3 regions of the Halobacillus litoralis genome follow, and region 2 is predicted to be linked to each of the others. Evidence: a T-box and tRNA genes for the amino acid it is inferred to sense, from the RefSeq annotation. Region 2 holds a T-box; the other regions hold tRNA genes.
What was found. The T-box of region 2 lies ahead of argS (arginine--tRNA ligase). A T-box ahead of a tRNA ligase gene usually reads a tRNA of that ligase, here a tRNA-Arg.

Region 1 (3,281 bases), on a different replicon from region 2:
AACTCCCTTAGCACCAAACGTTCCAAATGTGATTACTGAGCAAACCTTGTCGTGTCCATAAGTGTCCTTCACATAATTTACTACTGCTTCCCTGTCTGCAAAGTCCACATCAATATCTGGTAGCTCGTTACGATCTGGATTTAAGAAACGCTCGAATAGGAGATCGTATTCTATAGGGTCAAGCTCTACAATTCCCATCAGGTAAGCGACTAATGAGCCACCTGCTGAGCCTCGCCCATATCCTACAATGATATTGTTATTTCTTGACCACCAAATGAAGTCTTGAACGATAAGGAAGTATTCAGAGAATCCTTTACCCATGATTACTTCAAACTCTTCCATGATCCTGTCTTTGTAAATCTGTTGCTGTTCATCAGAAAGGGCATTGATGCCTCTGTATTTCCAGCCATCCCTACAAAGTTGCTTCAAGTATTCATCTGCCCCATTCTCCATTGCCTTATATTCATCAGGAAGTGGGAAGTGAGGTAGTTTCAATGAATCGTCTATCTCATACTCTTCAACCTTGTCAGCTACCTTCTCAGTGTTATCTACAGCCTCATAAGCCTTCTCTTTAGAGATCCCAGTGAGATTGATGAGATTGTGGTAAGTCTCATTAGCACCCATATTGTAGTTGTGCTTGTAAATCTCTTCACCATTGAAGTCAGCTATCTGGGTGTAAACCATGTGAGTGAGCCTTCCTTCGCCTGACTCCATGTAGTGAGCATCAGTGGTAGCCACCAGATCAATGCCCATACCTTCATTCCACTCAGTAAAGCATTTATTTACATCCTTCTGTAGTCCATGCTCATTGGGCTGGATTTCAAGGTAGAAGTCCTCACCAAACATTTTCTTGAATTTCTTAATAACCTTCTTAGCCTTGAGGTAGTTACCTTCTGCAATCATCTGCTGTGGGTAGCCTGCAAGACAGCCAGAGAGTACAATAATTCCCTCTCCATATTCATCTAGTAAGTCCCAGTCAACTCTTGGCTTGCCATAGAAGCCTTCAAGGTGAGACTTGGAAGTAATCTTGAACAGGTTTCTAAGACCTGTGGTGTTCTTTGCTAATAGGACTAAGTGATAGTGTTTAGTCCCTTTCTCTTTCACAAAACGATCCTCAGTAAAGTAAGCCTCATTTCCAATGATGGGCTTGATACCTTCTTTCTTACACTCTTGGTAAAAATCATAAAAGTCCTGCATGTGTCCATGATCTGTCAAAGCCACTGCTGGCTGTCCAAGGTCTTTGGCTCTGGCTACAATCTCCTGTACTGTAGCGATCCCATCTAGTGAGCTTTTCTGTCCATGCTGGTGTAATTCAACCTTTGGCATGTTTCTCATCCTTCCTCTGCTAGTCTCTGCTCTCTCCCTTTATGGAATAGAAAAGGACAGCCATTAAATGACTGTCCACTTGTAAGTAAATCTCTGGGGCAGTTAAAAGGAGGTGTAAAAAGTCTGCCAAAGAGATTAAGCGCCCTCAGAAGGACTCGAACCTTCGACCCACAGCTTAGGAGGCTGTTGCTCTATCCACTGAGCTATGAGGGCATATGAAGAGGGGCAAAGCCCCTCATAATTAGCCTTCTTCTTTTGGTAGTGATAGTAGCTCTTTGATTACTAGGCTTGCTCGACCTTGACCAAACTGTTCATCTTCAAGTAGCTCTCGATCCCAGCCAAGCTCTTCAATTTCAACGCCTCGCTCTTCTTCAAGAGTAGCCATGAAGTCTTGCTGTTTCTCTGAGATTGCCTTGCTCTGCTCTGCCATGCTGTTCTCCCCCTTCGTTCAACTCTATAAATACTGTATCATGTAATCTTAAAGATTACAAGCCTTTAATTAGATTTTTCTTTACTTTCTCGTACATAGTCCTTTCACCCTTGTTGAATCCATGCTTTTCTCCTGCATTGAAACCCATATAGAAACCTAAAAGAAACAGGATCATAGTTGTAATTATAATGAACATGCTTGCATCCCACATTCAGCACATTGCTTGCAGTTTTCGACCATGTGAAACTTCTTACTGCCACATGAGCCACATTCCCACTGCTCTTCTGTCTCTTCTTCTGCCCCATCTTCTTCTCCTACTGAGAGAATCTGTTCATACCTCGATCCATCACGATAGTAGGTTACACCTTTTAAGCCTTTCTCATATGCCAACCTGTAGAGAGTATCTACTTGATCTTGTGAGTGGTCTTTAGGTGCATTGACTGTCTTGGATATAGAAGAGTCAACATATCTCTGAGCTACTGCCTGCATAGCCACATGAGCTTCTGGGCTTAACTCCATTGCACCAATGAAATACTCTGGTAGCTCTTGGTCAGGGTGTTCATCCTTCCAAGCCTTAGCAACCCCAGCGTACTGAGTAGTAGTTCCAATTCGACTCATGCGCTCGTACTTCATTGCAAAGTGTGGCTCTACACCTGTAGAGACTGAATCCTCTGGACTCAATAGGCTTGGTGTCATTGAGCCTGTTGTTCCTGTAGGTGCTACAGTTAGGATGGTCAAGTTCCTGATACCATGTAGCTTGATTCGATCTTGGATTTCTTGGGGCAGTGTTTTAACAAAGCCACTCTCAAGGTAGCGATCATCATATAATGGGAAAGCGCCCTTTTCAATGGCAAGATCAATGGAAGCATTATAGGCTGTGTCCCTAAAGAATGAGAATACATCGTCTAAGACGTTCTCAGCTTCTTCTGAGCCATATTTTAGCCTCAATGCGATTAATAGGTCATGGACACCAAGATAGCCAAGTCCTAGCCTTCTCTCGCCTTTCTGTTGCTTCTCCATATCAGAGTCAAAGTATTCTGTAGTATCAATGATATTGTCTAGGAATCGTACCCCTGTTTCTACAGTCTGCTCTAGCTTGTCCCAGTCAATGTCATAGATAATACCCTCAGAGTCTTTCCCTACTACTTTAATCATTCGACCAAAGTTGACTGCTGATAGGTTACAAGTGGAATTGCCTAGTAGTCCTTGCTCGCCACAAGGATTAGTAGCCATGATAGTGCCTAGATACCATCCATTGTGCATCTGATTGTAACGATCAATATAAATGACACCTAGCTCAGCGCTTGCCCAGTTAGCTTCTATAATCTTATCCCAAATGTCCCTAGCTGGAACAGTCTTGTAAACCTTAACAGAAGCCTTTCCATGCTCATCAATCCATTTATTAATGTCACCATCCCAGTCCTCATTATATGCTGGGTGTTCAGTGTCAGGGAAAATAAGATCCCAGTCCTCATCATTGTAGAGGGCTTTCATGAAGTCATCTGTGACCAAGACAGAAGAGTTA
Region 2 (3,281 bases):
ATCGGAACAAAGCGGGCTTTGCGGAATAGTTCTTTGCCTTCAGAATAGATCAAAACGGCTGGTACCGTCATGACTGAAAACTCTCCCGCCACTTGTGGGATTTTATCAGCGTCCACATGTCTGGACACAATTTCAGGATAGTCTTTCAACAAGTTTTCGACTTGAGGAAGCAAACCATGACAAACTGAACATCCGGGCCTGGATACATAAACAATCGAAAGCGGATGTTCATGAACAAATCCCTGTAGTTCTTCAATGGTGTTTACGGATTCCACTTTTCTCACCTCTGTTCCATTATATCAAGGAATAGATCAAAATGCCTGCATGGGGACTTAATTCAAACGATCAGGATGAACGTGTTGGTGTTGCTTCGTTTCTACTTCCTTAAATAAATCTTCAGCAGGAGGTTTCGTTGTCGGTATTTGTGTGGCCTGATTTGGGTTTAACATCTGTTTTAACGAAAGAATTTGTTGGTATAAGTCATCGATGTCCTGCTTTGTCGCTGGTCTTTTATGTTCTTTAAACTCATACCCGACCTGCCCGTTTGGTTCCAGGGTCGCCGATTTAAGGTCTGCAATGGAAGTGACGTTGCTCTGCCGTAACTTCATCTCTAACTGATCGACAGTAAAACGCAGTTTCTTTATATTCTTTTCATTTAACTGCCCATTTTCAATTATGGAAACAGACCTGCCTGTGAGGAAACGTTCCATGAAATCGAATTTCACCTGGCTGAATTCCATAACCATCAGAGTAAGGACAAGCACCCCCCCCACGCCGAATGTCACCCATATATTTTCCCCCCGCCACAGGTTGGATGAGTAAGGAACCGATCGCAATCATAATGACCGTTTGTGATAACGTCATCTGTGATATGGATTTCCGACCGGCAATACGAAGAATGATTGTCCCTACAATAATAATGAGAACCGCTTTCCAAATCCAATCCATCATTGATCACCTCTATTTCGTATGTTCACCTAAATAAACCAAGATATTCGCAAGGAAAGGATTGCAAAAGGAAATGCTTTCCGCTATAATCTTTTCAAATATCGAAATTCTAGGAAAAAGAGAGTAGCCACCAGAAACAGACCAGCGACTCAGGGGTGGTGGAAGCCTGAGCAGGATTTCAGTAGTGAAACGGACTTTTGAGAAGCTTTCCTGAATGATGGAGTAGGGAAAAGCCGGGGACGCCCCCGTTAACAACGTCGAGTGGCTGTACGACAGCTATAAGAGTGGTACCGCGAGCACAAACCTCGTCTCTTTTTTAGAGACGAGGTTTTTTTATTTTTATGGAGGTGTCGTTTATGGAAAAACAAATACTAGCCCTGCAAATCGCTCATATCCTTGGGGAGGAATATCCACGGGAGTGGGTGCAGCAACAGATTGAAACCCCTAAACAGTCCAGCCATGGCGACCTGGCTTTTCCTTGTTTCCCGCTGGCAAAGACGTTGAAAAAAAGTCCGCATCTGATTGCTGAGGACGTTTCCAGTCATTTGAAACATCCGATCTTTAAAAAAGTGCAGACAGTAGGCGGCTACGTTAATATTTTTCTTGATCAGGGGTTTGTCGCCGACCATACGTTGAACCAGTTTTACCAAGACCCAGAAGCCTATGGGGCTCACGAATTTGGAAATGGAAAGACTGTCGTCCTTGATATGTCAGCTCCGAATATTGCCAAACCTTTCTCCATGGGCCATTTAAGATCCACGGTCATTGGAAATGCTCTCTCCAACCTTGCTCAAAAATGTGGATATGAAACGGTGAAGATCAATTACATCGGAGACTATGGCACACAGTTCGGAAAGCTATTAGCCGCTTATCTCAAATGGGGGAAAGAAGAAAGTCTCAAGCATAATCCGATTCAAGAATTGACTCGAGTGTATGTAAAGTTCCACCATGCTTCAAAAGAAGACCCCTCCTTCATTGAGGAAGGTAGAGAATGGTTCAAGAAATTGGAGGATAATGATGAGGAGGCGGTTGCCTTATGGAAATGGTTCAAAGCCGTTTCACTGGAAGAGTTTGAGAAGATTTATAATCTCTTAGGCATCACCTTCGACTTGACCCGAGGCGAAGCCTACTATAATGACAAAATGGATACGACCATCGACATGTTGCAGGAAAAAGGGATGTTGGAAAAATCAGAAGGCGCTCAAGTCGTCCGGCTGGATGAGGAAGAATTACCTCCCTGCCTGATTCGAAAAAGTAATGGAACGACGATATATGCCACGAGAGATTTAACGGCTGCGATTGATCGTAAGCAAACGTATGATTTTGATGAAGCACTCTATGTGGTCGGCCATGAGCAAACCCTTCATTTCCAACAGATCAAGCATGTGTTGAAAAAAGCAGGTTTTGCCTGGGCGGATCAATTAAAACATATCTCCTTTGGAATGATGCTTCAAGACGGCAAGAAAATGTCTACACGTCAGGGGAAGACCGTTTTACTTGAACAAGCGCTGCAGGAGGCCATTTCCCAAGCTGCGAATAATATTAAAGAGAAGAACCCTGAATTGAAGGACGCTGAAAAGGTCGCGGAACAAGTCGGGGTAGGTGCTGTCATCTTTCACGACCTTAAACACGATCGTCGCAATGATGTGGAATTTTCTTTGGAAGATATGCTTACCTTCGAAGGCCATACGGCTCCATACCTGCAATACACACATGCGCGTACCGTCTCTTTACTAGAAAAAGGGAACTTTAATCCTAATCATCCTGTAACAGACGTCCACGCAGAATCCGCTTGGCCATTAATAAAAACCATTCGCCTTTTCCCAGAGGTGATTGAGAAAGCCTACAAAGAATATGACCCATCCAAGCTTGCTAGACACCTCTTAGATGTCGCACGTCACTTCAATAGTTTTTACGCCCATACAAAAGTGATTGGAAGTGAAGAGGAACAAGCGCTCCTCACATTGATTTATGCGGTTAATTACCAATTAAAAGAGGGTTTGTCCATTCTCGGGATTCAGGCACCTGAAAATATGTAGCATAGAGAATTTTAGCACTTCCTCCTTTCTTCTATTATAATAATAGTAACAAAAGGGAGAGGAGCGCATCCTATGTACCCGATTTATTACGGACTTGCGATCATTGCCTCGGTAGCTGCCTTGATAGGCACGATCGTTATAGCTAAACATGTAAACAAACCTGAAAACACATCGTCACCCGAAGATGACGCCAAGCAGTTGAAAAACGCCGGGAGTGATACAGGGAGCATTCCGTTACTGACGACCATTTACGCCATCACATTTGTCATAACAGCCATTCTTATGTGGATCTTT
Region 3 (3,281 bases), 1.7 Mb from region 2:
CCGCCTGTAATGGCTATCGCCTGGTCAGGCGACATATGTTCTTTCAAATACTGGACACATGCTTTTCCCATCTCTTGTTTTACCCAATTAAGCTCATCACTATCACCATGAACAACAACGACATAGTCTAAATTTAATTTATCCTTTAATTGTTGTTCTAAAACCTTAATCCCAGAGACCTCTTTAATAAACTCAGCTAACTGCTCAAGAATGTTCTGCCCTTCATAACTTAAGTGCATGCCTCTTGAGGTAATCTCTACAGCCCCTTGTTTATTCAGAAAGTCCACTTCGCTTCGGACCGTACGTTCAGCCAGCTCAACACTTTCAGCTAACGCTCTTCGGCCTACAGGCTGCATGATCTGGATGTAATACAACAGCTGATAACGGCGCTGTATAACGTCCAGGACATCCGGGAATAATTTTTTTTGTAAGTCGATGAACGCTCTCATGGAAAAAGCCCCTTCTTTGAAATGGTACCAACCGGGATGTATTACGTCCCAGCTAGTCATATTATGTCCCGCTCGGAGCAAAAAAATATCTTATTTCAACTTTATATTAACAGTGGGGTAGTCCTCGTGCAAGTGAAAACCTAGACGTTTTTCATTGTAAACGCTTCATTAGTTTTATGTAATCAATTTCACGGTAATCCAACTCTTCCGCACCGATTTTTAACACCGGTACCTCAAGCATATACTTCTCTAATAGTTCTGGATCTTTTTCAATATCCACCATTACTACTTTGACGTCGAACAGTGATATTAGATCTTTGACTTCTTCACATAATCCACAGTTTTCTTTTACATATAATATGACTTCAGACATGCACAAGCCTCCCTGAATTTTTCATCTTCATCATACCAAAGGATACGCTCCAACATCCATCCTCCTCCAGAACTTCTTACACAAAAAAAGACACGCTTCAGGAAGCATGTCCTTTTTTATCATAAAAACCATTATCGATTTTCAACTTACGCTTATCCAAGAAATGAGCTAATTCTTCACCTACATAATTTTCAGGTGTTCGCTTCAATGACTTATAGTTGAAGGATAACTTTTGCTGTTCCTGCATATCGAACAAGTGAATCCGCCTGTCTTCAGAAACCTCTTCGGTCGACAACATTTTGTAACGGATTAGGTTTGTCATAAATACCCCTCTTCTAAATAAAGCGAAAAGTCTGACTTTATTTATTCAATCATAACACACAAATAAGGCAAAAAGAACCTACATGACGATAATAAAACCAAATAAACGTTCGTATAATTCCTGTGAGATTTCTGTTCAATTAATATTTAAATAACACTATTGTAACTACTAAAATTCAAAGAGATTTTTATATATTAATATAATGATATTTTTGTAAAAAAAGGACCTTCCTTACTTTCAAGGAAGGTCCTTTTATTTAGCGCGCCCGAGAGGATTCGAACCCCCGACTGACGTAGAACCGGAATCTACCGCTCTATCCAACTGAGCTACGGGCGCAAAAGCGACATGCATTTAATATTATAAGTAGAATCACCAAAAAACGCAACCCATTTTTATGATCTTCCAGAAAAGCTCCCTTGTGAAGAATCTGTTTCGAAGCTTTTATAAGAGCTTAGGGCTACGGGTAAAGATTCGCTTCCCACCCACCACTGACGCTCAATTCAGTAACGAACCCTCAAAACATCTCAATATAATGTCCATCTTGCCATGTAGCTTTATTATAGGTTTGGACGTTTATATAGGTAAAATTAGGGTATGATGGTAGAAGGAATTGGAACACATCACATAGAACGAATAAGAATAACCGTTTTTCATACTTAAAAGGCATAACAAACCTTGCTGAAATAAAGGATAAAAGGTCGATTGTTTTTGTTTGACCTTTATTGACCTTATAGGTATGATGAATGTATTCCATCATTATTAATTTGATGTTAAGGAGGAATTACAAATGAATTTAGTCCCTACAGTTATTGAACAAACAAACCGCGGAGAACGTGCTTATGATATTTACTCCCGCTTACTTAAAGACCGTATCATCATGCTGGGAAGCCCGATCGATGATAACATCTCAAACTCTGTTGTAGCGCAGTTGCTTTTCCTTGCTGCTGACGACCCAGATAAAGACATTTCCCTATACATCAACTCCCCTGGTGGATCGATCACGGCAGGTATGGCGATTTATGATACGATGCAGTTCATCAAACCGAACGTATCCACAATCTGCACAGGTATGGCTGCATCTATGGGTGCATTCCTGCTGAACGCCGGTGAACCAGGTAAACGTTATGCACTACCAAACAGTGAAGTTATGATTCACCAACCACTTGGAGGCACCCAAGGTCAGGCTTCAGATATCGAAATTCACGCGAAGCGTATCATTAAGATGCGTGAGAAGCTGAACCAGATCCTTGCTGAGCGTACTGGACAACCAATGGAAGTCATCGAACGCGACACGGACCGAGATAACTTCATGTCTGCCCACGAAGCTGTTGACTACGGCTTGATTGATAAAGTAATGGAGAAAAACGAACAATAAAAACACGAAATCCGCTGTGTAATCACAGCGGATTTTTTTGTGCTTTATGAAAACGTTCCCTCATTGGAGAACGTTCATTTTTTCACATAAACACCTATTACTCATTCTTCACAAAATCGGTAAGTACCTGAACCGCTTCTTCCTCATCAGAACCATCTGCAATCAATTTGATTTCTTCATCGGTTCCGACAGCAAGGCTCATTAACCCCATAATACTTTTGGCATTCACACGCTTCTCACCTTTTTCAATAAAAACATCTGCGGTGAACTTGTTCGCTTCTTGTACGAATTGTGCTGCTGGTCTTGCCTGTAAACCTGTTTCGAGCTCAATCGTTATCGTCCTTTCAATCACCTGTCATTCTCCTCTCATTCTATATTTCAACTTCTTTGTAAGCGGATTCAATACTTAGAAAAAAGAACGCTCTCTTGTAGAAAGCGTTTATAATTGTATTTCATTATAGCATGAATTTGTTAAGGAAACATTAGTTTCTTGTGTTTTCTGTGACTTCACCTTTTCTAACTTTTTCGGCGAACTCATCGATTTTACGCAGGCGGTGATTGATCCCTGATTTACTGATCGATCCACCAGAAACATACTCACCAAGCTCTTTCAAAGAAACTTCCTGGTGCTGCAGCCTTAAAGATGCAATCTCTTGCAATTTATCTGGCAGGGCCTCTAAACCTACTGTCCGTTTAATGAATTTTATGTTCTCCACTTGACGGAAAGCGGCACCGATCGTCTTATTTAAATTCGCAGTCTCA

Region 1: it encodes a tRNA-Arg, which carries the amino acid that the T-box ahead of argS (arginine--tRNA ligase) is inferred to sense. The anticodon was not compared.
Region 3: it encodes a tRNA-Arg, which carries the amino acid that the T-box ahead of argS (arginine--tRNA ligase) is inferred to sense. The anticodon was not compared.

The regions. Positions count from the first base shown of each region.
Region 1 is NZ_CP129017.1:27,121-30,401, reverse strand. It holds gene dnaE (DNA polymerase III subunit alpha) at 1-1,326, opposite strand, end outside; tRNA gene LC065_RS20130 (tRNA-Arg) at 1,467-1,539, opposite strand; gene LC065_RS20125 (hypothetical protein) at 1,568-1,756, opposite strand; gene LC065_RS20120 (adenosylcobalamin-dependent ribonucleoside-diphosphate reductase) at 1,940-3,281, opposite strand, start outside.
Region 2 is NZ_CP129016.1:170,317-173,597, forward strand. It holds gene LC065_RS00995 (thioredoxin family protein) at 1-275, opposite strand, end outside; partial or broken gene LC065_RS01000 (DUF421 domain-containing protein) at 333-948, opposite strand; T-box leader at 1,051-1,264, shown strand; gene argS (arginine--tRNA ligase) at 1,305-2,987, shown strand; gene LC065_RS01010 (hypothetical protein) at 3,060-3,281, shown strand, end outside.
Region 3 is NZ_CP129016.1:1,850,732-1,854,012, reverse strand. It holds partial or broken gene LC065_RS09280 (sugar-binding transcriptional regulator) at 1-449, opposite strand, end outside; gene LC065_RS09275 (glutaredoxin family protein) at 601-822, opposite strand; gene LC065_RS09270 (ubiquinone biosynthesis protein COQ4) at 920-1,144, opposite strand; tRNA gene LC065_RS09265 (tRNA-Arg) at 1,405-1,480, opposite strand; gene clpP (ATP-dependent Clp endopeptidase proteolytic subunit ClpP) at 1,932-2,519, shown strand; gene LC065_RS09255 (HPr family phosphocarrier protein) at 2,617-2,871, opposite strand; gene whiA (DNA-binding protein WhiA) at 3,002-3,281, opposite strand, start outside.